One region of the Bradyrhizobium genosp. SA-4 str. CB756 genome, then DNA from elsewhere that is predicted to be linked to it. Evidence: predicted binding sites of a transcription regulator. Region 1 holds the regulator's gene; the other holds the start of a gene.

Evidence for each region. The regulator HrcA, encoded in region 1, represses chaperone genes, less so after heat shock. The targets are predictions, from matches to a motif close to GTTAGCACTCNCNNNNNGNGAGTGCTAAC.
Region 2: a site for HrcA is predicted at 4,997-5,025, ahead of BRAGE_RS0144220 (co-chaperone GroES). Genes of this name have one in related genera too.

The regions. Positions count from the first base shown of each region.
Region 1 is NZ_KI421499.1:8,052,297-8,067,081, forward strand. It holds gene gshB (glutathione synthase) at 1-894, opposite strand, end outside; gene BRAGE_RS0138970 (YraN family protein) at 905-1,306, opposite strand; gene rsmI (16S rRNA (cytidine(1402)-2'-O)-methyltransferase) at 1,293-2,243, opposite strand; gene BRAGE_RS0138980 (penicillin-binding protein activator) at 2,596-3,831, shown strand; gene hemW (radical SAM family heme chaperone HemW) at 3,950-5,134, opposite strand; gene rdgB (RdgB/HAM1 family non-canonical purine NTP pyrophosphatase) at 5,151-5,786, opposite strand; gene rph (ribonuclease PH) at 5,797-6,510, opposite strand; gene hrcA (heat-inducible transcriptional repressor HrcA) at 6,680-7,768, shown strand; gene grpE (nucleotide exchange factor GrpE) at 7,865-8,464, shown strand; gene pncA (bifunctional nicotinamidase/pyrazinamidase) at 8,524-9,246, opposite strand; gene BRAGE_RS0139015 (hypothetical protein) at 9,521-10,462, opposite strand; gene dnaK (molecular chaperone DnaK) at 10,860-12,761, shown strand; gene dnaJ (molecular chaperone DnaJ) at 13,006-14,136, shown strand; gene BRAGE_RS0139030 (class I SAM-dependent methyltransferase) at 14,225-14,785, shown strand, end outside.
Region 2 is NZ_KI421499.1:9,161,654-9,176,438, forward strand. It holds gene BRAGE_RS0144200 (L-lactate permease) at 1-686, shown strand, start outside; gene BRAGE_RS0144205 (META domain-containing protein) at 921-1,319, shown strand; gene BRAGE_RS0144210 (hypothetical protein) at 1,423-2,634, opposite strand; gene groL (chaperonin GroEL) at 2,779-4,410, opposite strand; gene BRAGE_RS0144220 (co-chaperone GroES) at 4,610-4,906, opposite strand; gene BRAGE_RS0144225 (hypothetical protein) at 5,220-5,741, shown strand; gene BRAGE_RS0144230 (protein phosphatase CheZ) at 5,927-6,712, opposite strand; gene BRAGE_RS0144235 (L,D-transpeptidase family protein) at 7,029-7,841, shown strand; gene BRAGE_RS0144240 (DUF2076 domain-containing protein) at 8,009-8,848, opposite strand; gene BRAGE_RS0144245 (ChbG/HpnK family deacetylase) at 8,974-9,819, opposite strand; gene BRAGE_RS0144250 (glycosyltransferase family 2 protein) at 9,816-10,853, opposite strand; gene hisG (ATP phosphoribosyltransferase) at 10,940-11,917, opposite strand; gene BRAGE_RS0144260 (ATP phosphoribosyltransferase regulatory subunit) at 11,921-13,072, opposite strand; gene BRAGE_RS51220 (hypothetical protein) at 13,263-13,478, opposite strand; gene BRAGE_RS0144270 (hypothetical protein) at 13,681-14,187, shown strand; gene BRAGE_RS0144275 (helix-turn-helix domain-containing protein) at 14,198-14,785, shown strand, end outside.

The sequences.
Region 1 (14,785 bases):
AGGGCCGCCGAGCCGCGCGATGGCGCGGATGCCCGTGGGCGAGGTCACGTTGATCTCGGTGAGATTGCCGTTGATGACGTCGATGCCGACGAACAGCAGGCCGCGCTCGCGCAGCGCCGGACCGATCGTCGCGCAGATCTCGCGCTCGCGCGGCGTGAGCTCGGTCTCCTTGGCCGCGCCGCCGCGCACCATGTTGGAGCGGAGGTCGTCGGTGGCCGGCACGCGGTTCACCGCGCCGGCGAACTCGCCATTGACGAGGATGATGCGCTTGTCGCCGTGCTTCACCTCGGGAATGAATTGCTGGATCACCCAGGGCTCCTTGAAGGTGACCGAGAACATGTCGAACAGCGAGCCGAAATTCATGTCCTGCGGCATCACGCGGAACACCGCCGCGCCGCCATGGCCGTGCAGCGGCTTCATCACGACGGCCCCGTGCTTGTCGCGGAACGCGTTGATCTCGTCCAGGTCGCGCGAGATCAGGGTCGGCGGCATCAGCTGCGGGAAGTTCATCACGAACAGCTTTTCCGGCGCGTTGCGCACGGAGGCGGGGTCGTTGACCACCAGCGTCTTCGGATGGATGCGCTCGAGGAAATGCGTCGAGGTGATGTAGGCGAGGTCGAACGGCGGATCCTGGCGCAGCAGCACCACGTCAAAGCCGTTCAGCGCCTCGCGCCTTGGCTCGCCGAGGGTGAAATGGTCGCCGGGCTCGTCGCGCACGGTCAGCAGCTGGACCGGAGCCACGATCTCGTCGCCGACCATCGAGAGCTTGTCGGGGGTGTAATAGGACAGGCCATGGCCGCGCTTCTGCGCCTCCAGCAGCAGCGCGAAGGTCGAATCGCCCTTGATGTTGATGCGGGCGATGGGGTCCATCTGGACGGCGACGTTGAGTTTCATGGTCTGCCTTTCAGGTCGAGGCGTCGAATGCCGCCAACACATGGCGCGGAAGTGAGCGCGGCGCAATCAGCATGGCGTCGAATCGCAATTCGAATTCGGCATGCTCGGGATGCGCCACGAGCCAGCCTTGCGCGGCGTCGATGATGCGCTGCTGCTGGCGCGGGGTCACCGCATAAGCGGCGTCATCGAGGCTGGCGCGGGCCTTGACCTCGATGAAGGCGATCAAATTGCGGCGGCGCGCCACGAGATCGATCTCGCCATGCGCCGTGCGGTAGCGCTTTGCCAGGATGCGGTAGCCCTTGGCCATGAGATAGGCGGCGGCGCGGCTTTCGGCCGAGATGCCGGTGCGGAACGCGGCGACGCGCTCGGGCGAGGCGACTTTCGGTTCCGCGTCGCCCCTAGTCTTCGCCATCGCCGCCCCGCAGGTCCTTGGCGAGCTCGAGCGCGCGGGCATAAACCTCGCGGCGCGGCCGGCCCGAGAGCGCAACCGCATGCGCAACGGCATCCTTGACGCTGTGCGCGGCCAGCTGCTCGCGCAGGAGATCGTCCAGCGCATCCGATGTCAGCACCTCGGCGTCGGCCGCCGGCGGAGCGATCACCAGCACGAACTCGCCGCGCGTCTCCAGCCCAGCGGCGTCACGCGCCAGCTCGGCTAGCGTTGCGCGCGAAATCTCCTCGTGCAGCTTGGTCAGCTCGCGGCAGATCGCGGCCTCGCGGCTGCCCATGATCTCGGCGAGCTCGGCCAGCGTATCCTGCACGCGATTGCCGGATTCGAACATCACCAGGGTCGCATCGATGCGGGCGAGCTCGGCCAGGCGCGATTTTCGCGCCGCTGATTTGGCCGGCAAGAAACCCTCGAAGAAGAAACGATCGGTCGGCAGCGCGGCGACCGACAGCGCGGCCAGCACCGAGGACGGGCCGGGCAGCGCATAGACCGCATGGCCGGCGGCGCAGACCTCGCGCACCAGCTTGAAGCCGGGGTCGGAGATCAGCGGCGTGCCGGCGTCCGACACCAGCGCGACCGAGCCGCCCGCGGCAAGCGCCTCCAGGATCTTTGGGCGCGCGGCCTCGGCGTTGTGCTCGTGATATTGCTTGAGCTGGGCGGAGATATCGTAGCGCTCGGTCAGGCGGCGCGTAATGCGGGTGTCCTCGCAGGCGATGACGTCGACGCCGGCGAGGGTCTGAAGCGCGCGCAGCGTGATGTCGCCAAGATTGCCGATGGGGGTTGCGACCAGATACAGGCCCGGCGCCGCCTTCGGGGCCGGGAGCCGATGGGCGTCGATGGAGAAACCGCGTGGAGCGGCGTCTGGGCCTTCAGGCGTATTTATCGGGGCCGGCTTTGCGCGCATAATGAATCGAACTTAGGCATGATCCCCGGGGCTGGGAACCGGTCCTCCGAAAAAGATCGCGGCCAAACCCAAGATACGACGGGGTGGGGGCGGGAAAGGACGGGAATGTGATCCACCGGGTCACATGCGAGAGGGTATGAAGCGTCAACGTCATATTCGCGGCGGAAACGCCGCCTTGATGCTGTCGAGGGGTCGGCGGACAGCCAGGACCTACGGGTGCGGCCGTGTTAAGCGGTCATTATCCTTTTGTTTTGGTTAACTATTTGCCGACAATATGCCTGAATCCGCGGCTTCTGTCGCGGCAATGAATGTTGTGACCGGCTGGCGATCGCTGGTCAGAAGAGAAGCTGCAATGCTGGGCCCGCGTGATCCGAAATCTCCCGTTGAGGGGCCCCGAATGTCCGGGGCGACCCGGCGGGGTGCGCTCGGCCTGTTGCTCGGCGCCCCCCTGCTCTCGGCCTGCGCCGGCGTGCAGCAAAGCCTCAGCCAGTTCTCAAATCCCTTCAGCAGCTCCTCTCCGCCGCCGGCCCAGCCGGCCGGACCGCCGCAACAGGCGACCACCGCTGGCACCGGCGGGGTCAAGGTAGCCGTGATCCTGCCGCTCTCGGCCGCCGGCAATGCCGGCCTTGCCGCTCAGTCGATGCGCAATGCCGCCGAGATGGCGCTGGCGGAGTTCCAGAACCCGAACATCCAGCTGCTGATCAAGGACGACAATGGCACCCCGCAGGGCGCGCAGGCCGGCGCGCAGCAGGCGGTCGAGGAAGGTGCCGAGATCATTTTGGGGCCGCTGTTCGCGCAGTCGGTGCCGGCGGTGGCGCAGGTCGCGCGCACGCGCAACATCTCGGTGATCGCGTTCTCGACCGATTCCAGCATCGCCGGCCGCGGTGTGTATCTGCTGAGCTTCCTCCCCGAGTCCGACGTCAACCGCATCATTGAATACTCCGCCAGCATCGGGAAGCGCTCGGTCGCCGTACTCGTGCCCGACAATGCCTATGGCAATGTCGTCGAGGCCGCGGTGAAGGCGGCGGTGCCGCGGCGCGGCGGACGCGTCGTCGCATTCGAAAGATATGGTGCGGATCGCGCCACGCCGGCGCGCACGGTCGCACAGCAGCTCGGCAGCGCCGATGCGCTGTTCATTGCCGATGACGGCGATGCCGTCGTCGCGGTGGCCGATGCGATGACCGCGGCCGGCGCGAATTTGCGCAACATCCAGCTGCTCGGCACCGGCCTGTGGGACAATCCGCGCGTCTATGCCAGCCAAAACTTGCAAGGTGGCCTCTACGCTGCGCCGGATCCGGCCGGTTTTCGCGCGTTCTCCGGCCGCTATCGCACCAAATATGGCGCCGAGCCGATCCGCACCGCGACGCTGGCCTATGACGCCGTCGCCCTCGTCGCCGCGCTCGCGCGCACGCAGGGCACCACGCGCTTCTCGGCGGACGTGCTCACCAATCCCTCGGGCTTTGCCGGCATCGACGGCCTGTTCCGCTTCCGCGCGGATGGCACCAATGAGCGCGGACTTGCGGTGATGAAGGTGACGACTGGCGGCGGCGTGGCGGTTGCGGGCTCGCCGAAGAGCTTTGGGGCGTAGTTCAGGACGACGGTCCCGTAGGGTGGGCAAAGCGAAGCGTGCCCACGAATTTCACGTGATGTAGTGAGAGATGGTGGGCACAGCGCGAGTGCGCCTTTGCCCACCCTACGAGAGCTCGTTACGCCGCGAGATCCGCGACCACCGCATCCAGCACCGGGAATCCGCTGCTCGTCACGCGCAGGCGGCCCGTTGCATCGACCATGATCGCGCCCTCCTCGCGCAGCAGCGCGATGCGGCCGGCATCGAGCGGACGGCCGGAGAGCGCCTTGTACCGCGCGGGGTCAATGCCCTCGGCGAGGCGCAATCCCATCAGCAAAAATTCGTCGGCGCGTTCTTCGCTGTTGAGGAGATCGTCGGTGACGACGCCGTGGCCGTTGGTCTCGACCCGGAGCAGCCAGGCTTCGGGACGCTTCTCGGTGGCGGTGGCATGGCGCACGCCGTCGATATCGAGGCGGCCATGTGCGCCCGGGCCGATGCCGGCATATTCCTCGCCGCGCCAGTACACCAGATTGTGCCGGCACTCGGCGCCGCGGCGCGCGTGATTGGAGATCTCGTAGGCGGGCAGCCCCAGCTTGTCGCAGGTCTCCTGCGTCACGTCGTAGAGCGCGCGGGCGACCGCCTCGTCCGGCGTCTTCAACTTGCCGGCCTGGTGCAGGCCGAAGAACGGCGTGCCTTCCTCGATGGTGAGCTGATAGAGCGACAGATGCTCGGCGGCTTCATCGATGGCGTGCCGCAGCTCATCGGCCCACATCGCCGGCGTCTGGTCGGGGCGGGCGTAGATCAGGTCGAACGAATAGCGGTCGAACGAGCGGCGCGCGATGGCGACGGCATCGAGCGCCTCGCGTGCGCTGTGCAGGCGGCCGAGCGCCTTCAGCGAGGCATCGTCGAGCGCCTGCACGCCGAGCGAGACGCGGTTGACGCCGGCGGCGCGATAGCCGGCAAAGCGCGTGGCTTCGACGCTGGTCGGGTTCGCTTCCAGCGTGACCTCGACGTCGCTCGCGACGGTCCAGTGCTTGCCGATGGCGTCGAGCACGGCGCCGACGGTTGCGGGCTGCATCAATGACGGCGTGCCGCCGCCGAGGAAGATCGAGGTGACCTTGCGGCCGGGCGCGCGCTGCGCTGTCGTTGCGATCTCCCGCGCGAAGGCGGAGGCAAAGCGTGCCTCGTCGATCGCGGCATGGCGGACATGGCTGTTGAAGTCGCAATACGGGCACTTCGACAGGCAGAACGGCCAGTGCACGTAGACGCCAAAGGCTTCAGATTCTTGTTTTGACGCGTTTTCCTGGCGCGAACCGGTAACCACTTCGCTCGAAAACGCTCTATCGCGGCTCAAGGCAGATCTCCGCCAGTTTCACGAAGGCGCGGGCGCGGTGCGACAGGCCGAGGCCGAGCGGCGGCAGGCCGTGCTTCTCGATGCTGGTCATCTCGCCAAAGGTGCGGTCGTATCCGTCAGGCAGGAACATCGGATCGTAACCAAAACCGGCATTCCCGCGCGGCGGCCAGACCAGCGTGCCGTCGACGCGCGCCTCGACCTCTTCGAGATGATCGTCAGGCCACGCGACGCAGAGCGCAGAAACGAAATGCGCGGTGCGCTTCGCTGGCGTGGTTGCGCCACGTTCCTGGAGCAGGCGCTCGATCTGGGCCATCGCCGCGGCAAAGTCCTTGCTCGGTCCGGCCCAACGCGCGCTGTAGATGCCGGGCGCGCCGTCGAGCGTGTCGACCACGATGCCGGAATCATCGGCGAAAGAGGGAAGGTTGGTCGCCTTTGCCGCCGCGATCGCCTTGATCGCGGCATTGCTGCGGAAGTCGTTGCCGGTTTCCTCCGGCTCGCCCAAGCCGAGCTCACCGGCCGACACCGCCTCGATGCCGTAAGGCGCGAGCAATTCCTTCATCTCGGCGAGCTTGCCGGGATTATGGGTCGCGATGACGAGCTTTCCGGTGATTCGGCGGTGCATGGCTTATTGACTACGCCACGGCCAGTTTCTGCAAGTCCACCAGGCGCGCGATGCCTTTCTGCGCCAGGGCGATCAGCTTCAGGAACTCGTCCTGCGTGAACGGTTCGCGTTCCGCGGTGCCCTGCACCTCGATGATCCGGCCATCGCCGGTCATGACGAAATTGGCGTCGGTCTCGGCTTCGGAATCCTCGGCATAGTCGAGGTCGAGCACGGGCGTGCCGTTGTAGATGCCGCAGGAGATCGCGGCGACGTTGTCGCGCATGACGTTGGTCTTGATCATGTTGCGCGCCTTCATCCAGTTGATGCAATCGGCGAGCGCGACCCAGGCGCCGGTGATCGAGGCCGTGCGGGTGCCGCCGTCGGCCTGGAGCACGTCGCAATCGACCGTGATCTGGCGCTCGCCGAGCGCTTCGAGATCGACGATGGTGCGAAGCGAGCGGCCGATCAGGCGCTGGATCTCGACCGTGCGGCCGCTTTGTTTCCCGGCGGAGGCTTCGCGGCGGGTGCGTTCCGAGGTCGCGCGCGGCAGCATGCCGTATTCGGCGGTGACCCAGCCGCGGCCCTGGCCCTTCAGCCATGGCGGCAGCCGGTCTTCCAGAGTGGCCGTGACCAGCACATGGGTGTCGCCGAATTTCACGAGGCAGGAGCCTTCCGCATATTTGACCACGCCACGCTCCAGCGTCACGGGGCGCAATTCGTCGGGCGCACGGCGGCTTGGCCGCATGGAAAATCCTCCAAAAACTCACTGAAAAGGGCTGTTCGCGGTGCTTGTAGGTGGGGTGAGGGTGGGCGGCAAGGCCTTTTCGTCCCCTGATTCCAGGCCCGCAAACACCACGCTTGTCAGACGCATCGGGGATGGACAAATTATGAGCATCTGAGAGGAGTTACCGTCTGTGGCCCAACACGATCCGATCCATCTGATCGCGCCGCGCGCAGGCCTCGCCCAGCTCAACGAGCGTTCCCGCGACATCTTTCGTCAAATTGTCGAAAGCTATCTCGCGACCGGCGAGCCGGTCGGCTCGCGCAATATTTCGCGGCTGATCGCCCTGCCGCTGTCGCCGGCCTCGGTCCGCAACGTCATGGCCGATCTGGAACAGCTCGGCCTGATCTATGCTCCGCACACCTCCGCCGGCCGGCTGCCGACGGAACTCGGCCTGCGCTTCTTCGTCGACGCCCTGATGCAGGTCGGCGACCTCAACGAGGCCGAGCGGCAGTCGATCCAGAGCCAGCTTGCCAGCGTCGGCCAGGCGCAGTCGGTCGAGGCCGCGCTGGACCAGGCGTTGACGCGGCTGTCGGGCCTGACCCGCGCGGCCGCGGTGGTGCTGACGCCGAAATCCAATGCGCGGCTGAAGCATATCGAGTTCGTCCGCCTGGAACCCGAGAAGGCGCTGGTGATCCTGGTCGGCGAAGACGGCCAGGTCGAAAACCGCGTGCTGACGCTACCGCCCGGAGTTCCCTCCTCGGCGATCACCGAGGCCGGCAATTTCCTCAATGCGCGCATTCGCGGCCGCACGCTCGCCGAAGCGCGGCTCGAGCTCGAAACCGCGCTGGGCGAAGCCCGCGCCGAGCTCGATCAGCTGACGCAGAAGGTGATTTCCGCCGGGATCGCGAGCTGGTCCGGCGGCGAGAACGAGGATCGCCAGCTCATCGTCCGCGGCCACGCTAATCTGCTCGAGGATCTGCACGCGCTGGAGGATCTGGAGCGGGTTCGCCTGTTGTTCGACGATCTCGAGACCAAGCGCGGCGTGATCGACCTCTTGGGCCGCGCTGAGACCGCCGAGGGCGTGCGCATTTTCATCGGTTCGGAGAACAAGCTGTTTTCCTTGTCCGGCTCCTCGACGATCATCTCGCCGTATCGGGATGCCGCCGGTCATATCGTCGGCGTTTTGGGCGTGATCGGGCCGACGCGGCTGAATTATGCCCGCGTGATCCCGACCGTGGACTACGCCGCCCGCATCGTCAGCCGGCTCCTGGGGGGCTGACCGGCATTTGCGCCGATCACGGGCGCTTGATTTTCGCCCGCTTAGGCACGATATCCGGGCCAACAATCCCTGGAAACGAGTTCGAGATTTGAGCCGATGACCGATCGAGACCGGCAACCCGAAGACACGACCGCACCGACCGGCGAGCCCGTGGTGTCAAAACCCTACATCATGCCCGACGATCCCGAGCCGGGTTCGGTCGAAACCTTGCAGAAGGAAGCCGCCGAGGCGCGCGACCGCATGCTGCGGACGCTGGCCGAGATGGAGAACTTGCGCAAGCGCACCACCAAGGAGGTCGCCGACGCCCGCCTCTACGGCATCACCGGCTTTGCCCGCGACGTGCTCGACATCGCCGACAATCTCCAGCGCGCGCTCGATGCCGTTCCGGCCGAGGCGCGGGCCGCGGCCGATCCCGGCCTGATCTCCCTGATCGAGGGCGTCGAGCTCACCGAGCGCTCGCTGCTCAACGCGCTGGAAAAGCACGGCGTGAAGAAGTTCGACCCGCAGGGCCAGAAGTTCGATCCGAACTTCCAGCAGGCGATGTTCGAAGTACCCGATGCGTCGGTGCCGTCGGGCACCGTGGTGCAGGTCGTGCAGGCCGGCTACACCATCGGCGAGCGCGTGCTGCGCCCGGCCCTGGTCGGTGTCGCCAAGGGCGGCGCGAAGGCGGCGGCCAACAGCAACGAAGTGAACTGAGTTCGGGCGTCATTCCGGGTTCGGCTCTGCGAGCCGCCCCGGAACGACTGTGTGAGAGCCTACGCACTCACCGCGATATCCGCCGACTGGATCCGCTTCACCCCGGCCTTGGCCATATCGGCCCAGGCCTTGGCGAGCGAGCCCTGCGTGTCGATGCCGCGGCAGGCGTCTTCCACGACATAGACCTCGAAGCCAGCCTTGCGCGCGTCGAGCGCGGTCCAGGCGACGCAGAAATCCGTCGCCAATCCCGCAACGAAGACGCGCTTGATCTTGCGGCCCTTGAGATAACCGGCGAGGCCCGTGGAGGTCTTGCCGTCGGCTTCGAGGAACGCCGAATAGCTGTCGACGTCCTTGTGAAAGCCCTTGCGGATGATGAGCTCGGCGTGCGGGATCGCGAGGTCCTTCGACAGCGACGCGCCGTCGGTACCCTGCACGCAATGGTCGGGCCACAGCACCTGCTTGCCGTAGGGCAAATCGACGGTCTCGAACGGCTTCTTGCCGGAATGCACCGAGGCGAACGAGATGTGGCCGGGCGTGTGCCAGTCCTGCGTCATCACCACATTCGCAAAACCTTTCGCGATCTTGTTGATGACGGGCACCACCTGCTCGCCCTCCTTCACCGCGAGGCTGCCGCCGGGCAGGAAGCAGTTTTGCACGTCGATCACGAGCAGCGCCGAGGTGTCGTCCGGCTTGATCGATGCCGCTGCGAGGAGTGCGGTCGGAGTGAGGGCAGCAAGCGCCGTCGTTCCAAGCGCCGCCAGGATTTGTCGCCGATCCAGCATCGTTCGCCTCCCCTTGTGAGCCAATGGAGGCAAAGCCTAGTTCCGCGCGCGAGCGAACTGAAGCCCGAAAATGCAGCCGGCTTTGGTGAGGGGTTGGGCTTGCCGGCCCCAACATCGCTCGTCCCGGACAAGCGCGCCCTCAGGCGCGCGCCGATCCGGGATCCATAACCACAGGGAGATGTTTGGCGAAGACGCTTGGTACTGCGACCGATCACGATCGCCAGATCACGCGGTATGGGTCCCCGCCTTCGCGGGGACGACACCGAATGTGTTGCTACCCCTTTGGCTGAATCCCGTCGCGCACCGCGCGGAAGCGGGTGAAGGCGGCCTGCCACTGGTCGCGCGGGGCGCTGGCGATGATGCGCAGCGAGGCGCCGCCGGTCGAGAAGCGGATCCACTGCACCACGGTCACCGGGACCTTGTCCTTGCCGCTGACGCCGTCGATCCGGGTCTCAAAGCCCTGCTGGCCGTTGATGCGGATCGGCTCCGACATGGTGACGCGCGACTCGCGCACGCCGGGGATCTGGAGCGCCGCCTCCTGGGCGAAGCGGGCGCGGTCGTCGGCGGCTTGCGGGGTGGCGCCGATCAGGCCGAGGATCATGAACGGCTTCTGCTCATAGCCGGTGCTCTCGTTGCCGTCGGCGAGGATGATGCTGGAGCCCGGCGCCAGCGTGCGGATGTCCTTGAAGTCGGCCAGATCAGTGATCTTGAACGGCATCAGCGCGATCTGCTCTTCGGCCGAGACCTGCTTGCGGGTGGTGGCGCTGGCAAACATCTGCCGCACCGCCTCGTCGGTGTAGATCTTGGTCGCGTTCTCCGGAATCTGGACCGCGACATAGCCGGAGAAGCCGGCGCCCGGCACGATCATCGAATAGCGCTTCACCGGGGTGTCGCCCGCCTTGCCGCTTTCGGTGGTGAAATAGGCAAGACCCGCGGGGGTCTCGATCTTGTCCTGCTTGACGCCGCCAGTGCCAGCCGGATTGGAATTGAAGGCGCTGACGACCTCGCCATAGGCCGCCGGCGGCAGCTCGGTGATCAGCACCTTGACGCTGCCGTCCTCGCTCTCGAAGCCCGGAAAGGTTTTGGCCGTGTTCAGCCCGACCAACGGCACCATGCCGAGACGAAGTCCGGGCGGGTAAATGGCGTCGGCAGCAAGGGCCGGCAGCGCCGAGGCAACGAGGAGGGCGAGCGCAGCGAGGGGGCGGATCAGCTTCATGGGCACTCTGATTGGTTCACATTGAGGCCGTTCGATGGTCGGCGATCGGGCCCTTTGTCGCGCGAAGCAGCCCGGTGGCGAGGCTGTCCGGCCGGTCCGCCTTGTAGCGGGTTTGGCCTGCCGGTAACAGGGCGGGGCGGATCACGGTGGCGGGGGCTGGCGGACCGCCGGACCTGTTAATATTTCCTCACCCGCAAGGGCGGTTGAGCCCGGATATGTTCTTCCAAAACCCAATGTTTTCACGGCCGAAACTTGCGTTCGGTCCTTGCGGCCCCCTCCCCCCCTCCTATATGAGCCTCAATCATCGCAATATCGCGGATGTTTGATCTTAGGGGGTTTCGGTTCGGGTGCCTTCTGGGCCCAGCCAACCTGCCGCAAAAAGAAGGATATCAGGACCATGGGAAAGGTCATTGGGATCGACCTCGGCACCACGAACTCGTGCGTCGCCGTAATGGATGGCAAGAACGCCAAAGTCATCGAGAATTCCGAAGGCATGCGCACGACGCCTTCGATCGTCGCCGTCACGGACGACGGTGAGCGCCTCGTCGGCCAGCCTGCCAAGCGCCAGGCCGTTACCAATCCCGAGCGTACGTTCTTCGCAGTGAAGCGCCTGATCGGCCGCCGCTACGACGACCCGATGGTCGAGAAGGACAAGAAGCTCGTTCCGTACAAGATCGTGAAGGCTTCCAACGGCGACGCCTGGGTCGAGGCCGACGGCCAGACCTACTCGCCCTCACAGGTCTCGGCTTTCATCCTGCAGAAGATGAAGGAGACCGCGGAAGCCCATCTCGGCCAGAAGGTCGACCAGGCCGTCATCACCGTTCCTGCCTACTTCAACGACGCCCAGCGCCAGGCGACCAAGGACGCCGGCAAGATCGCGGGCCTTGAAGTGCTGCGCATCATCAACGAGCCGACCGCGGCCGCGCTCGCCTATGGCCTCGACAAGACCAAGGCCGGCACCATCGCCGTGTACGACCTCGGCGGCGGCACGTTTGATATCTCCATTCTCGAAATCGGCGACGGCGTGTTCGAGGTGAAGTCGACCAACGGCGACACCTTCCTCGGCGGCGAAGATTTCGACATGCGCCTCGTGGGTTATCTGGCCGACGAGTTCCAGAAGGAGCAGGGCATCAACCTGCGCAACGACAAGCTCGCGTTGCAGCGCCTGAAGGAAGCCGCTGAAAAGGCCAAGATCGAGCTGTCGTCGACGACGCAGACCGAGATCAACCTGCCCTTCATCACCGCGGACCAGACCGGCCCGAAGCATCTGACGATGAAGCTCACCCGCGCCAAGTTCGAGGCGCTGGTCGACGACCTCATCCAGAAGACCGTCGAGCCCTGCCGCAAGGCGCTGAAGGACGCCGGCGTCACCGCCGGTGAGATCGGCGAAGTCGTGCTGGTCGGCGGCATGTCGCGCATGCCGAAGGTCCAGGAAGTCGTGAAGCAGCTGTTCGGCAAGGAGCCGCACAAGGGCGTCAACCCGGACGAAGTCGTGGCGATCGGTGCCGCGATCCAGGCCGGCGTGCTCCAGGGCGACGTCAAGGACGTGCTGCTGCTCGACGTGACCCCGCTGTCGCTGGGCATCGAGACGCTGGGCGGCGTGTTCACCCGCATCATCGACCGCAACACCACGATCCCGACCAAGAAGAGCCAGGTGTTCTCGACCGCCGAGGACAATCAGAACGCGGTCACCATCCGCGTCTTCCAGGGCGAGCGTGAGATGGCGGCCGACAACAAGATGCTCGGCCAGTTCGATTTGATGGGCATTCCGCCGGCGCCGCGCGGCATGCCGCAGATCGAGGTGACCTTCGACATCGACGCCAACGGCATCGTCAACGTTTCGGCCAAGGACAAGGCCACGGGCAAGGAGCAGCAGATCCGCATCCAGGCCTCCGGTGGTCTGTCGGAAGCCGACATCGAGAAGATGGTCAAGGACGCCGAGGCCAATGCCGAGGCGGACAAGAAGCGCCGCGAGGCCGTCACTGCCAAGAACGAGGCGGATGGTCTCGTGCATTCGACCGAGAAGGCTCTGGCCGAACACGGTTCGAAGGTCGCCGAGAGCGAGCGCCGCGCCATCGAGGATGCCGTCAGCGACCTCAAGGAAGCGCTGAAGGGCGACGATGCCGAGGCGATCAAGGCCAAGACCCAGACGCTGGCCCAGGCTTCGATGAAGCTCGGCGAGGCCATGTACAAGCAGCAGGCCGAGGCCGACGCCAAGAAGGATGCGGCCAAGGACGACGTCGTCGACGCGGAGTTCACCGAGGTCGACGACGACAAGAACAACAAGAAGTCCGCCTGAACCCCGAGAGGGTGTGATGCGGACGGCTTGGACCCCACACGCTAAACTGGCCTCCCCCCTCAAGGGGGAGGCCGTCGTGTCGGGACGGGCGGGCGGGATGCCCGTTACGATCAATCAAATCCCAGCATCTATGCTCAACGCTGCCATGCAGCCCTCTGCCGCAAATCAGAAGGCTGCCTATATCGTCGCGTGGCGACGTTGTTTCGCTCCGACTTGACTCGCGATTGGATAGACCGAGCCTGCCATGTCCACCAAGCGCTGCTATTACGAAACCCTCGAAGTCGAACGCACCGCTGACGATTCCGTCTTGAAATCGTCCTTTCGCAAGCTTGCGATGAAATTCCACCCGGATCGCAATCCCGGTGACGACAGCAGCGAGGTCAAGTTCAAGGAAATCAACGAGGCCTACGAGGTCCTCAAGGACAAGGACAAGCGGGCCGCCTACGACCGCTTCGGCCATGCAGCTTTCGAGCAGGGCGGCGGCTTTGGCGGCGGCGCCGGTTTCGGCGCGGGCTTCGCCTCCTCCTTCTCCGACATCTTCGAAGACCTGTTCGGCATGGCCGGGCAGCGCGGCCGCGGCGGCCGCGAGCGCGGGGCGGACCTGCGCTACAACATGGAGATCACGCTCGAGGAAGCCTTCGGCGGCAAGACCGCGCAGATCGAGATTCCGGTCTCGGTGACCTGCGAGGCCTGCTCGGGCATCGGCGCCAAGGCCGGCACCAAGCCGAAGACCTGTTCGACCTGCGGCGGCGCCGGCCGTGTGCGGCAGTCGCAGGGCTTCTTCACGCTGGAGCGGACCTGTCACGGTTGCCAGGGCCGCGGCCAGATGATCGAGGACGCCTGCCCGTCCTGCGCGGGCCAGGGCCGGGTCACCCGCGAGCGTACGCTCTCGGTCAACATTCCCCAGGGCGTCGAGGACGGCACCAGGATCAGGCTCGCCGGCGAAGGCGAAGCCGGCGTCCGCGGCGGTCCGCCCGGCGACCTCTACATCTTCCTGTCGCTGGCGCTGCACCAGCTGTTCCAGCGCGATGGCGCCGACCTGCACTGCCGGGTCCCGATCTCGATGGTGACGGCCGCCTTGGGCGGCGAATTCGAGGTGCCGACCATCGAGGGCGGGAAAACCAAGGTGAAGGTGCCGGCCGGAACCCAGTCGGGCCGCCGATTCCGCATCGCATCAAAGGGCATGCCGGTGCTGCGCTCGCGCCAGACCGGCGACATGTACGTCCAGGTCGCGGTCGAGACCCCGCAGAATCTCACCAAGAAGCAGCAGGAATTGCTGGCCGAATTCGAGAAACTGTCCTCCGGCAATACCCAGCCGGAGTCGGTCGGCTTCTTCGCCAAGGTCAAGGATCTCTTCAGTAATCGGGCGAACTGACTCGTCTTGACCGTGCCGCCTTCGGCCTATACCTGTTTATGACCATTTTCTGACACGCCGCGGTCACGCGGTCCCGTCCGGTCCAGACATGCCCTTGCCATCGTCCGCGCGTGCGTTGAAGAAGCCTCGTCTCGACGACGAGGTGCGTTTTCTCAGGTCGTGGATCGAAAAACCGCTGCATATGGGCGCGGTGATGCCGTCGGGCAAGCTCCTGGCCCGGACCATGGCGCATTACGTCGATATCGATTCGGATGCCCCGGTGGTCGAGCTCGGGCCCGGCACCGGCGCCATCACCTCGGCTCTGGTCGAGCGCGGCGTCGACCAGAAGCGTCTCGTCCTCGTCGAATACAATCCCGGCTTCTGCGCGCTGCTGCGCGACCGTTACCCGCAAGCCAAGGTGGTGCAGGGCGATGCCTACCGCCTGCGCGACACGCTCTGGAACGTGCTGAGCGCGCCGGCGAGCGCCGTCGTCTCGGGCCTGCCGCTGGTGACAAAACCGATGCTGACGCGGCTGCGGCTGATCCGCGATGCCTTCACGGCGCTGGCGCCCGGCGCGCCCTTCGTCCAATTCACCTATGCAGTGGTCCCGCCGATCCCGAAATCGCTGCCCGGCGTGTCCACAGAGGCCTCGGAACGGATCTGGATGAAC
Region 2 (14,785 bases), 1.1 Mb from region 1:
AGACCTGGGCGAACTCGATCTTCGTCTGGAACTATCCCGTTCCCGAGTTGCACCAGATGATCAACAAGGTGCCGCCGGTGGCGGCCAAGCCGACGCCGGAGGCCGCCGTGTTCGGCTTCACCTATCTCTCCTTCACCGGCACCGGCATGCTGATCGCGGCAATCATCTCCGGCTTCCTGATGGGCGTCGGCCCCGGCCGGCTCCTGACCGAGTACGGTCGCACCATCCGGCTCTGCGCGATCTCGCTGATCACGATCTCGGCGATGCTCGCAATCGGCACGCTGACGCGTCTGTCCGGCGTCGACGCCACGCTCGGTCTCGCCTTCGCCGCGACCGGCGTGCTCTATCCCTTCTTCGGCACGCTGCTCGGCTGGCTCGGCGTGGCGCTGACGGGATCGGACACCGCCTCCAACGTGCTGTTCGGCAATCTCCAGAGGATCACCTCCGAGCAGCTCGGCCTGTCGCCGGTGCTGATGGCGGCGGCGAACTCGTCCGGCGGCGTCATGGGCAAGATGATCGACGCGCAGTCGATCGTCGTCGCCTCCACCGCCACCAACTGGTACGGCCACGAAGGCACGATCCTGCGCTTCGTGTTCTGGCACTCGATCGTGCTGGCCTGCCTCGTCGGTGTGCTGGTGACGCTGCAGGCCTATGTCTGGCCGTTCACGGCAATGGTCCTGAAGTAGCGACATCGGCTTCGCTGCAAATCCCCGCGGGGTTCGCCCCCCGCGGGGATTTTTGCATCTGAAGCGTGATCCGGAAAAGTGCGCAGCGGTTTTCCGAAAGATCATGCTCAAGCAACAATCCAAAGCGAGATGACGATTCTTCCCTATCTCATCGCGCTTTAGTGTGGGCGAACCTTCTCAATGGCGCCGCCGTCTTATAGAAGGTGCCGCAAATCAGGTCGGTCGAGAGGTGTCATGGTTTCGTTCAAGCAGCTGGTGTGTGCGGCGGTTGCAATGCTCGCGATGTCTAGCCTCGCGCGCGCCGAGGAGGGGTTTCCGTTCGGCACCGAGCTGACGCTGGAGGCGCTGCCGCAAGCCGGCTCGAAGCGGATTCCCAACATCGAGATCGGCGACAATGGCGAGGTCGTGCTGGAGCTCTGGTGCAAGGGCGGCAAGGGCCAGTTCTCGGTCGCCGGCAACACCGTGATCTTCGTGCCCGGCCAGATCCAGGATCGCTCCTGTCCGCCGGCCAAGGCCCAGGCCGACGACGACCTCGTCGCGGCGCTCGGCAGCGTCGAAACCTGGAAGCGCCAGGGCGACGTGCTGACCCTGATCGGCCCGAAGCCGCTGCGCTTTCGCGCCAACGGGAATTGACCGTCAGGTCATTCCGGGGCGACGCGTCAGCGTCGAACCCGGAATCTCGCGCTACAATCTCCAGATTCCGGGTTCGCGCTTTGCGCGCCCCGGAATGACTTCGTCACTTCCACACCGACTTGTCCGCGTCCCACCGCTGGCCCTTCAGCTCCTTGGCGAGCGCCTCGATCGAGCCGTTGTCGTCGGGCTGATCGCCTTCCTCGTCGGCGGAAGCGTCATCCGACAGATTGAGCTTGGCGCCGCTGCTCTCGTCGGCGGTGGTGGTCGAGGGGCTGCCGATCCACAGCATCAGCTTGTCGGTGGCGCCCGGCTTGTCGGGCGAGATCAGGCCTGCGACCTCGATCGTGTCGGTGAGCTCGAGCGCCGGGAAATCCTGGTTCGGCCGCTTGAAGACCAGCTTGAGCTTGCCGGTGGCCGGGTTGAAATTGTGCGACACCGGCTTGGCCGCGAGCGTCCTGCTCAGCACGCCGGCGAGGGCCGAAGCGAGCTTGTCGCGGTTGACCTTGTCGCCATCGCGCCAGTCGGCGGCGGGAATGCGGATGGTGCGGTCCATCTCGGTCATCCCCGCGGTCCAGCCGGCCGCGGTGACGCCGGGCATTGCCTTGAACTTTGACAGCAGCGCGGCCGCGCGCTCCGGATCGACCGACATGTTGATGGTCTGCTCGCCGGCGCGCAGCGCGTCGCAGCCGACCGAGAGGCTTGCCAGCGTCACCTCGATGTCCTGGCCCTTCAGGCTCTTCAGGAACTCGGTCGCCGCATCCAGCTTGACCTTGACCGCGATCGCCTCCGGCGAGACGTCGGTGAAGTCCTTCGGCTGCGGCGTGATGCCGTCGTCGGAGGTCTGGTTGTCCAGAAACTCCTTCTCGCTGAGATCGGAATTGTCCGGCGAGGTCACCTCGGTCACGGCCTGGCCAATCGAAATCTGGCCGCGGAATTCGAACGTGTCGCCGGTCGGCTTGCGCAGCAGCTTGACGCTGACCGGCGATTTCTCGCCGAGGCTCTGCGTCGTGCCCGTCAGGTTCTGGCCGGCGACCTGGAGATTGACGACGAAGCGGTCCTTGCGGTCGGAATTCTTCGCGACGGGATAGCAGACGTCCAGCACGGCCGCGGTGACCGTCTTGCCCTGGCGCGTTTCCTTCAGCACCACGTCGGCATTGCCGTCCATCAGCCCGTCGATCGAGGTGAAATAGCGCGTCTCGGTTCCGCCCGGCGCGGCGGCCTTCGGCGACAGTTTCATCTGGGCGGATGCGACCTCGGGCGAGGCGGCGAGCAGAGCCGCCAAGATCATCGTCGGGCAAACCAGAAGCGCGCGCATCGCCGAAATCCTCGAAGGAACAGAATCGGCCGCCACCGTAGTTGGTTTTGGCCGTCGGTTGAATTGCAAAGCGTCAGGGAGAGGATCGGCAAAAAAGAAGGCCGCCCGGAGGCGGCCTTCGTAACGCTGTAATGAAGGATGGGCTTAGAAGCCGCCCATGCCGCCGCCGGCGGGCATCGCGGGCGGAGCTTCCTTCTTCGGCATTTCGGCGACCATGGCCTCGGTGGTCACCAGCAGGCCGGCGACGGAGGAGGCGTCCTGCAGCGCGGTGCGGACCACCTTGGCGGGATCGATGATGCCCTTCTCGACCATGTCGACATAGTCCTCGTTCTGGGCGTCGAAGCCGAAGGTCTCGGACTTGTTCTCCAGGATCTTGCCGACCACGATCGAGCCTTCCACGCCCGCGTTCTCGGAGATCTGGCGGATCGGAGCTTCCAGCGCCTTCAGCACGATGTTGATGCCGGCCTGGACGTCCGCATTGGCGTTGGTGAGACGGCCCACCGCCTTCTTGGCGCGGAGCAGCGCGACGCCGCCGCCGGGGACGATGCCTTCCTGCACCGCGGCGCGGGTGGCGTTGAGCGCGTCCTCGACGCGGTCCTTCTTCTCCTTGACCTCGATCTCGGTGGCGCCACCGACGCGGATCACCGCGACGCCGCCGGCGAGCTTGGCAAGGCGTTCCTGGAGCTTCTCACGGTCGTAGTCCGAGGTTGTCTCCTCGATCTGGGCCTTGATCTGGCCGACGCGGGCCTCGATGTCGGGCTTCTTGCCGGCGCCGTTGACGATCGTGGTGTTCTCCTTGTCGATCACGACCTTCTTGGCGCGGCCGAGCATCTTCACCGTGACGTTCTCGAGCTTGATGCCGAGCTCTTCCGAGATCAGCTGGCCGCCGGTGAGGATGGCGATGTCCTCCAGCATGGCCTTGCGGCGGTCACCGAAGCCCGGCGCCTTGACGGCAGCGACCTTGAGGCCGCCACGGAGACGGTTGACGACCAGGGTCGCCAGCGCCTCGCCCTCGACGTCCTCGGCGATGATCACCAGCGGCTTGCCCGACTGCACCACGGCTTCCAGCACCGGCAGCATGGCCTGCAGGCCCGACAGCTTCTTCTCGTGCAGGAGGATGTAGGCGTCCTCGAGCTCGGCGGTCATCTTCTCGGCATTGGTGACGAAGTAGGGGCTGAGATAGCCGCGGTCGAACTTCATGCCCTCGACGATGTCCACCTCGGTGTCGAGCGATTTGTTCTCCTCGACGGTGATGACACCCTCGTTGCCGACCTTCTGCATCGCCTGGGCGATCATCTTGCCGATGGCGGCATCGCCATTGGCCGAGATGGTGCCGACCTGGGCGACCTCGGAGGAGGCGGCGACGGGCTTGGCGCGCTTCTCGATGTCCTTGACCACGGCCTGGACGGCGCTGTCGATGCCGCGCTTGAGGTCCATCGGGTTCATGCCGGCGGCAACCGCCTTGGCGCCTTCGCGCACGATCGCCTGGGCCAGCACGGTCGCGGTGGTGGTGCCGTCGCCGGCGAGGTCGTTGGTCTTGGAGGCGACCTCACGCACCATCTGGGCGCCCATGTTCTCGAACTTGTCCTCGAGCTCGATCTCCTTGGCGACGGTGACGCCGTCCTTGGTGATGCGCGGCGCGCCGAAGCTCTTCTCGATGACGACGTTGCGGCCCTTCGGGCCGAGCGTCACCTTGACGGCGTTGGCGAGAATATCGACGCCGCGCAGCATGCGGTCGCGCGCGTCTCCGGAAAACTTGACGTCCTTGGCAGCCATGGTCTGCAATCCCTCGTGTTGCGTGATGTGTCTTGTTTCGTGCGGTGCGGCGCTCTCTTCGTCATTGCCGGGCTTGACCCGGCAATCCATCCTCGTACGAAGAATGATGGATGCCCGGGTCGTCTAGCGCGAAGACGCGCTTCGCGCTTCTGCCCGGGCATGACGATGGAGTATTCAGCGGCCGTTCAGGCGGATGGCCTTAGGCCAGCACGCCCATGATGTCCGACTCCTTCATGATCAGGAGCTCTTCGTTGTCGATCTTGACCTCGGTGCCCGACCACTTGCCGAACAGCACGCGGTCACCCGCCTTGAGGTCGATCGGAATCAGCTTGCCGGTCTCGTCGCGGCCGCCGGGGCCGACGGCGACCACCTCGCCCTGGGACGGCTTTTCCTTGGCGGTGTCCGGGATGATGATGCCGCCCTTGGTCTTTTCCTCGGCGTCGATACGTTTGACCACGACACGGTCATGCAGCGGACGAAATTTGGATTTAGCCATGACGTTTCCCTTTGGAGGCTCGCTTCGGAAGTAGTGAAGTCGGTGGGGCGGCGCTGCCGTTCCTCCTCTTCCCGAGGATCGAACGGAGCGCTTAGCAATCGGGCTTTCCGAGTGCTAAGAGTGGCCCGGGAATATGGCTTGGCCGCGATCCTGTCAAGCAAAGGTGGTTAAGCGATTGGTGAGGCGGATATAGGATGGTGGCATTGGAAACTTGGTCGGGGCGCCGGCGTATTAAACGACGTCATTGCTCCGGCGGCAGTTTTGCGCTTGGCTGCGGGAGGGGTGCGGCCATGGTCTTGTTCGGGGGAATGCCATGATCAATTCAGCTCGCGCGCGCACGGTCGCCAATCTGGCCGCTGCCTCTGGCCTGGCGTTGCTGCTTGGCGCCTGCGGCGGCGGCATGAGCCTACCGTCCTTCTCGTCCTCCCAGCCGGCACCCGAGGCCGAGCCCGGCACCGGTCCTGAAATGCCGGCGAGCATCCGTGCCGACGAGATCGTCGGCCGCTGGGGTCTCGCCTCGTTCCAGAACCCGGCCGACCGCGCCCGCACCGAGGCCGCGGCGAGGGCCCAGTGCAAGAATCCCTACGTGATCACCGCCGGCTCCTCCGGCGGCGTGATCATGCATCTCGCCGACCAGGCGACCCCGCAGGAGCTGCGGCTGAAGGGCTCGCCCAGCGGCAAGAACTATATCGGACCGGCCGGCCCGACCCCCGGCGAGCAGGACCGTGAGATCGTCTCCTTCGACGGCCGCGTCCTGATCACCCGCTTCATCGACAAGGACGCCGCCACCCGCTACGGCAACATGGTCTACGTCCGCTGCGCGCCGCGGGCGTGATCATTCCTCTGTCGTTCAGGGGCACGCGAAGCGTGAACTATGGTGCGCGCTTGCGCACCTGAGAATCTCGAGATTCCGGGTTCGGTCCTGCGGACCGCCCCGGAATGACAGCGTGAGATAAATCCCCAAAAAACAAAAACGCCGGCCCCAGGGCCGGCGTTTTGCTTTATCCGTATCTGGTGCGCTCAGTCGAACAGCGCGTCGATGTCGTCCTGCGAGGCGTGGCCGACGTCGCCGGCGAGCTTCGGGCCGTTGAGGAGCTTCTCGTCGTCGCTGCGCTGGTCGACCGGCGCCGGCACATGGGCCTTGATCGCGTCGACGCCGCCCCAGATCTCCATCATCGCATTGATGTGCTGCTCGATGAACTTCATCGTGGTCATGACCTTGCTGATGCGCTGGCCGGTCAGGTCCTGGAAGTTGCAGGCTTCGAAGATCGAGATGACGCGTTCCTGGATGTCGTCGGCGAGGCGCTTCTGCTGGTCGGCCGAGTCCACCTTGGACATCGCGCTGGCGGCCTGGTCGATCGATTCCGCGGCTTCGAGGATCTGCTGGGTCGCCTGCTCGGTGCCGCCGACGACCGCGCCGAGCTCGCCATTGACCTTGGCCATCTCGCCGCCGTCGAAGCTCTTGCCGTGCAGCGTCGCGATCTCGCGCTTGGTGCGGTCGATGGCGTCGTGGATCAGGTCGAGCTCGACCTTCAGCTTCTCGCACTGCTCGATCTGCGCGCGGTAGGTCTCGAGCATGGTGCGGGCTTCGGAAAGCTCGTGGGCCGTGGACGCGTCGATCGCCGCCATGGCCGCGCTGCCGGACAGCGGGGCAGCCACAACGCCCTTGGCCATCTGTGCGCGGATCGCACGCAACTCCGCCATGATCTCGCTATGCATCGGGCCTGCCTCTTCGGTTACGTCAAGAATCGGCATCTCGCCACCGACGATATCTTCGACGCGAAAACGTTTGCGGTGAACAGCCATCAGGATACTCCCCCCACCTCACTCACGCGTCTTTGTAGGCAGAAGCGATTTAACACGAAGTTCACAGCCGGAACTGTGTTTGCAGACGCGCGCGGCGGCGCGCAAAGACGCGATTAACCATGCGCGCGCGGCATTCATCGAAAATAAACGCTGATCGCCAAATTGCAGCCTCGTGCACGACGTGGTGAATCGAAACGGCCTTTCCGTTTACCAAACAAAACGGCTTTTGCTCTTTATTGACCACGTCGAGGGGCGCGATCAGCCATCAGCTCTCCAAGACGCAAATGATCTAGACGAAACAGTACAGAGTACGTCGATGTTCAAGAAAATGTCTGTCGCGCTGCTCGGCAGCGCTTGCTCCGTCCTGGCCGGCGCGAACAGCGCGAGCGCCTTCGACAACACGGTGCCGAACGATCCGCCCGCGGTGCTCTACGCCCCGCAGGTGCCCCCCGCGCCGGTGCGCGTAGCCTCCAATTCGAACATGGGCGGCGGCTTCATCGAGTTCCTGTTCGGCGACGGTCCCGGCCGCGGTCCGGCCTACGCGCCGCAAGCGCCGGTCTATCAGCAGCAGCCCGGCTATTACGACCAGCGCCGCCTGCCGCCGATGGGCGAGCCGCAGATGCAGGGCGGATACCAGCAGGGCGCGCTCCAGCAGGAAGCGATCGATCCGCGGCAGCGTCCGTTCGATCCGAGATTCGAGAAACAGATCGTTGACTATAGCGGCAAGGAAACTGCCGGCACGATCGTGGTCGATACGCCGAACAAGTTCCTCTACCTCGTCGAAGGCAACGGCAAGGCGATGCGTTACGGCATCGGCGTCGGCCGTCCCGGCTTCACCTGGTCGGGGGTCAAGTCGATCACGGCAAAACGCGAATGGCCGGACTGGACGCCGCCGGCGGAAATGATCGCACGCCGTCCCGATTTGCCCCGGCACATGGAAGGCGGGCCGGAAAACCCGCTCGGCGCCCGCGCGATGTATCTCGGCTCGACGCTCTACCGCATCCACGGCTCCAACGAGCCCTGGACCATCGGCACCAACGTCTCCTCCGGCTGCATCCGCATGCGCAACGAGGACGTGATCGACCTCTACGGCCGCGTCAATGTCGGCACCAGGGTCGTGGTGATGTGATGTTCTTGCTTCGCCTCTCCCCGCTTGCGGGGAGAGGCTGCATTGCATCGGAGATGCAATGCGGGTGAGGGGGAGTCTCCGCGAGTCCAACTCTCACTCATTTTGCGGAGAGAGCCCCTCGCCCCAACCCTCTCCCCGTAAGAACGGGGAGAGGGAGAAGACCGGCCTCACGCGTAATCGCTGCCGCCATCGTCGCCGCCGCCGAAATCGCTGTCGTCGGCCATGTCCATGTTGCCGTCGTCGTGATCGTCGTCGTAATTCTGGTCGTTGTTGTCGCGATCATTCGAGGCCTGGTCGAAGAAGCCTTGCTGAGAATCCTGGCGAGAATCCCGGTTCGAGCCGACGTCGTTGAGGCCGGCATCGCGCGCGAGCGAGCCGCCGGACTGGTCGCTGCTACCGCCCCACGGGCTGCGATCGCCCAATGCGTTGGTGTCGCCAAAGGCCTGCTGGTGCCCGCCGCCCATCATGCCGCGGATGCTGGAGAGCAGCAGCGAGCCGCCGACGACGCCGGCCGCGGCTGCCGCCGCCGTGCCGAGGAACGAGCCGCCGCCACCGCCGACCGGCGGGGCGCCATAGCCCGGAGCTTGGCCCTGACCCGGACCTTGTCCGTAAGCCTGACCATACGGCGGCTGGCCGTAGCCCGGCTGGGTCTGCTGCATCGCTTGGCCGGTGTTCCAGACCGGCCGCTGCTCACGCGGCGGCACGTTCGGAACGGAACCGTGCGACTGGCTGCCGCCGAACAGCGTGTCGCGCATGGTGTCCAGGAAGCCGCCGGACTGCTGCTGCTCGGGCGCATGGGCCGCTTCCAGCTCCTGGATGCGGTTATGGGCGCGCTTCAGTGCTTCGTCCTGTAACAACGTGGTCTGCACCAGGGCGTAGATCGCGCCGGGTGCCTTGCGCAGGCCGTCGGAGATCGCGGTGATCGCGTCGGGATCGCGCGGTGCATTTTCCAGTTTCGAAAGCCGGTCGAAAAGCTCGTCAACGAGCTGGCGTTCCTGCGGCGTCATGATCAATCTCCCTCGCGCAAACCAAGCGCGAGCAAGATGTAGGGTTCCATTATGGCCCCAACAGTGCCGGCCGGATTAAATTTCAGTATGCGACAAGCTGACCCGCGGCTTGTTTTCCGCCGGGTTCACCCCAGCGTGACGCCGCTGTCCGCCAGCAGGCGCGCGAAGGCATCGCTGGCAAGATACGCGTGCTCGCGCTCGCGGACGTCGGTCATCGGATCGAGGCCGGTGAGGACATCATCGACGAAACCGGGATGGCACATCACGAGGCCGCCGTCGGGGAGGCCTTGGAGGAATTGCCGCATCAACGCGCCGAAATCGGCCGCGCGCGTGAACTCATAGGCGCCGGCAAAGCCCGGATTGAAGCTGAGGCGAGCGCCACCCGCGCGGCGGCGGAATTGCGCGCTGAGGATATCGAGCACCATGGCCTTTGGGGAGGCGAGGCGCTGGGCCAGCGGCAGGTTGCGGCCGCCCTGGCGAACCCAGGCTTTCGGCGCGCCCTCGCTGACGGCATCGACAAAGCCGTCGCGCACCTGCGGAAAGAGCTGCACATGCTGGTGGCCGTCGACAAAGTCGGGCGCGCGGCCGAACGCTTCCACGAAGGCCGCCAGCTGCGCCTTCACCTCGTTGCGAAAGAATTCGCGGTCGAGCCGGCGTGCAAGCCCGGCGCGCAGCAGCTTTGGAAACGGCAAGAACATGTCGCCGTCGAGGGGGCGGAAGTGCATGGTGAGCGGCCGGAACGGCGCCGACAACGTCACGTGCAATCCGATAGCGCAGCGCCGGCTCGCCTTCACGGAGGCCTGGAGCGCTTCGACCTCGCTGCGTTCGATCGCGGGGCCGACCACCATCACCGAGGTCGCGTTGAGGCGGCCGCGTTCGATCAGGTCGCGGATGGCGCGGTTGACACCCGGGCTGATGCCGTAATCGTCGGCGCAGAGCCAGATCCGCCGCAGACTCGCGGCCGCGCTCATTCGGCCGCGGTCCTCTTGGCGGCGTCATCGGCCTCGAAATGCTTCTCGCTGTGCTCGGCGACGAAGTAGATCGGGCGTGCCTTCAGCTCGGAGAGGATCTTGCCGATATATTCGCCGACGATGCCGATCATGATCAGCTGCACGCCCCCGATCGTCATCAGGCCGACCACGAGCGAGGGATAGCCGGGCACCTGCTTGCCTGTGGTGAACACCTCCCAGAGGATTGACAGGCCGAACAGGAAGGCGATGCCGGCGAGGATGACGCCGAGCAGGCTGGCGAAGCGCAGCGGCGCCACCGAGAACGAGGTCAGGCCCTCGATGGAAAGACCGAGCAGGCGCGCGGCATTGAAGGTCGTGACGCCATGGGCGCGGGGCGCCGGCTCGTAATCGACGCGGATCTGGCGGAAGCCGATCCAGCTGGCGAGGCCCTTGAAGAAGCGGTTGCGCTCCGGCAGCTGCCGCAGCGCCGTGACCGCGCGCGGCGAGAGCAGGCGGAAGTCGCCGGCGTCCTCCGGAATCTTCTGGCGCGCGCCCCAGTTGATCAGGGCGTAGAAGCCGTGCACGGCGAGCCGCCGCAGGAAGGTTTCGTTGTCGCGATGCGCCTTGGCGGTATAGACGACGTCATAGCCGTCTTCGATCCAGTGTCGCACCAGCTGCTCGATCAGGGCCGGCGGATGCTGGCCGTCGCCGTCCATGAACATCACGGCGCCGAGCCGGGCATGGTCGAGGCCGGCCATCAGCGCCGCCTCCTTGCCGAAATTGCGCGACAGCGACACCACCTGGACGTCGATCGCGTCGGCCGGCAGCGAACGGGCGATCGACAGCGTCGCATCCGCGCTGCCGTCGTCGACATAGACGACCTCGCAGGACAGCCGATAGCGCTGCCGCAGCGTCCTGGCGAGATCGCAGATGCGCTGGTGCAGGGCGGCAAGGCCCGCCGCCTCGTTGTAGACGGGGACGACAATCGACAGCCCCTTCGCGGCGGCGCTGCTTGGGGTGGTTGTCAGGCCGGAAACGTCAGAGCCCAGCGTCATCGATTAGGGTTCCAGAGGCGATCAAGTCTTCTCAACAGCATATGGTAGCTGCCGTTTGCTGTCGCTACGCTGAACGAACCTGAGGCTCACCGCCGCAGGAACGCCTCGAGTTTGGCGAACAGCGGGTTCTCCCGGTCGAACACATAGTCGAGCGAGACCACCGAGACGGTCTCGGCGCCGTGCTCGCGCAGGAAGCTGGCGACCGCATAGAGCTGGCCCGGCGGGCAGTGCAGCGTCAACATGCCTGACGAGGTCGGGCCGCCGAACGGGGCCTCGACGCCGAACCGGGTGTGGGCTTCGCCGAGCAGCGCCGCGTCGCACTGGCGGAAGCGGGTGCGGACCTCGCGGTATTTGTTGGCCCGCGCCCTTGCGGCGATGTGGTCGAGGATGACGCGCGCGGTCTCGCGCGCCTGCGACGACCAGTCGGCGTCCTTCGACGCCACCAGATTGGCCTGGCTGCGCAGCATCACGCCGTCGTCGAGCACCCGCAGGCCGTTGGCGGCGAGCGTGGCTCCCGTGGTGGTGATGTCGACGATCAGCTCGGCGCTGCCGGCCGCCGGCGCGCCTTCGGTGGCGCCCGCGCTTTCGACGATGCGGTAATCGGTGATGCCATGCTGCGAGAAGAACGTGCGGGTCAGGTTGATGAACTTGGTCGCGACCCGCATCCGCATGTGATGCTGCTCGCGGAAGCCGGTGGTGACGTCGTCGAGGTCGGCCATGGTGCGGACGTCGATCCAGGCCTGCGGCACCGCGACGACGACGTCGGCATAGCCGAAGCCGAGGCCCTCGATCAGCGACACGCGCTTGTCGGCGTCCGCGATGTTCTCGCGCACCAGGTCCTCGCCGGTGACGCCGAGATGCGCAAAGCCGCGGGCGAGCTGCGCGGCGATCTCGCTGGCCGAGAGATAGGCGACCTCGACATTGTCGAGGCCTGCGATGGTGCCGCGATAATCGCGTGCGCCGCCGGCCTTCGACAGCTTGAGGCCGGCGCGGGCGAAGAACGCTTCGGTGTTTTCCTGAAGGCGGCCCTTGGAGGGAACGGCCAGAACGAACGGCGCGCTCATGACTTAAGCTCCCACCTTGCGGCCGATGCGGCTCAGCGCATCGATCCAGACCGAGAACCCGACGGCGGGGATCGGCTCGGCCGATCCAAGCTGGGTCATCAGCCCGTCATAGCGGCCGCCGGCGACCAGCGGCTCGACGCCGTTGCCGCGGTGATGCAACTCGAATTCGAAGCCGGTGTAATAGTCGAGGCCGCGCCCGAACGCTGTCGAGAAGCGCGTCTGCTTCACGTCGATTCCGCGCGCCGCCATGAAGCCGACCCGGCTCTCGAACTGGTCGATCGCGGCAGACAGATCGAGCTTCGCATCCGCGGTGAGCGCGCGCAGCTCGGCGATGGCGTCGTCCGGATTGCCTGATATCGACAGGAAGCGCTTGAGCACGGCGATCGCCTCGCGCGGCAGCGCGCCGCCCTTCAGCGTCGATTGCTCCAGGAAACGATCAGCGATCTCCGCCGTGGTGCGGCCGCCGACATTTGTGGTGCCGGCGATCGACATCAGATCGGTGACGAAGGCCAGCGCCGCCTTGCGGTCGGAGCCGGCGAGTGCGGCGAGCACGCCCTCATATTCGCTGCGGGTCGCGGTGGCCGCGGCCGCCAGCTTCTCCAGATCTTTCTCCAGACTGATCTTGCGGTTGAAATCCTTGACCAGGCGGCGGCGCCAGACCGGAAAAAGGTTCAGCGCGTCGAGCAGCGCATTGAACAGCGCGACGTCGCCGGTGCGGATCTCGACATCGCGGACGCCGAAGGCCCCCGTGGCCTCCAGCGCCAGCGCCAGCATCTCGGCGTCGGCCGCGGCGCGGTCCTGACGACCGAACGATTCGATGCCGGCCTGAAGGAATTCGCTGGCCTGGCCGCTGCGGTAGCGGAACACCGGACCGAGATAGCTGAACCCCGCCGGCTGGCCGGCCTGGCTAGATGCGAGGTAGTCGCGGGCGACCGGAATGGTGAGGTCCGGCCGCAGGCAGAGCTCCTCGCCGGAGAGGTCCGTGGTCAGGTACAGGCTCTTGCGGATGTCCTCGCCGGAGAGGTCGAGGAACGGCTCGGCCGGTTGCAGGATCGCGGGCTCGGCCCTGACATAGCCGGCCTGCGCGAACGACAAGAGCAGCGTATCCGCCCAGGCGGCGGAGCCGGCAGCATTTGAGGTGGCAGTCGCGGTCATCTCAGGGTCCATCGTCCCGGTGGAACCGGGCAAGGCAAGGGGGAGGCGAATTGGCGCAGCCCTTAGCATGGCCCGAAAGCGGTTTCGACCTCCAATGGATCAATCCCTTAACGGCTTTGGAGCTGGAAGGACGCGATCTCGCGGAAAGTGTCTCAGGTAATTTAATACCTGAAAACGAGAGGTCTGGCTTTCATTCGGTTTGGCCAGCGACGTCTATGGACCCATCGTCAGGCAATGCGCCGGTGGAAGCGAAGACAAGCCCTGCTGCTTCCAGCACAGCGTGATCTGCGAGCTGCTCGGCAAGCTCGAGAATTCTGTGCCTTTTGCCCGGGTCCCTTATGCCGAGAAACGCCTTGATCAGCCCGAGTTCCTCGCGCCGCCGCATCTCCAATGCATCGTCGTCCATGGTCAGGTCGTCCCCAGCGGCAGCCTCATTGCTGGTCGCTGATTTTGTGCGTCGCATGCGACTCGCCGCCGCAACCGCAGGCTCGACCTCACATTGAGAAATTGAGTGCGGCGGGCAAGTCGTCGCATACTCATTTTGGGTATGGCGGATCATTCATCTGCTGCCGCCCTTCGTTTACAATGTAAATATTGGTTTCCGATTCATGCGCAATACTTCAGATGTTATCCGGGCGGTCTCGCGGCATACGCTGGCCTATATGCTGTTTTCGATCAGCGAGATGTTCCGGCATTACGACGAGTTCGATCCGCTGGACCTTCTGATCGTTCATGCAATTCTCAACGCGAATGTCATCAATGTGATGAACGACCCGTCGCTGGACGAGAGCTTCTCCAGCATTCATGCGGTCGAGCCGGATGCGATCAAGCAAGGTGTGTCTCGGGCGGCACTCTCTCGCTTCCTCAGCCTGCCGCTCGAGACAGTTCGCCGTCGCGTGACAGGACTTAAGAAACGAAAGATTCTCGCCGAGACCAAGGCCGGGCTCATCGTGACCGAGCAGAACGCTTTCAGGTTTGGGAACAATCACGAACTGCAGAAGACCAATATGCTGTTGCTGACCAAACTGCTGCGCGATCTCAAGCGCTCCGGCATCAACGGGCCGGACGATCTGCGCGTCCGCAAGGGCGCTACATCCACGAGGAAGGCGAAATAAGCGGCGGGATATGGATCGAAGCCATCTCAACATCGCTCGCGATGGAGCGCAAAAAATAGCGGCGAACGGCGGGCTGTCTTTTCAGGGGCTGAGGCCATCCGCTGCCCTCGAGCTTCAATCGTACGACTTCGATCATTTCGGCGAAACCGAGCGATATGCCGGCGCGTCCAGCATGCCGCTGTCTGTCGGGACAACTGCCATCATGCGCGCCAGGCTTAGCCTGCCAAACATGACTCTCTCGCTGGTGAAGACGTTCCCGCGGATCATTCGCGGTTATGACCTGGCCCATGCCGTCGCCGTGGTGGTTCCGATGGATCATGTGACCGCGACCCGGATCAACGGGCGGACGATTGGCAGCTCGATCGTGATTCTAAAGGGAGCGTCCGATTGCCTGGTCTATGAGCCCGAGGGGCGCCTGATAGGTGTTGCATATTTCAGTGCGCCCGGGCGCGAGCCTTGGGGACAATTGAGCGACGGCTATCACCTGCTGAATGCGGCACCGGGCATGCTCGCCTCTCTGCGCGGCTTGATCTCCACGACGCTTGAAACCGCAGCCTATGATCCAGACGTCCTGGACGAGCCGGCCTCGCGAGCCGTC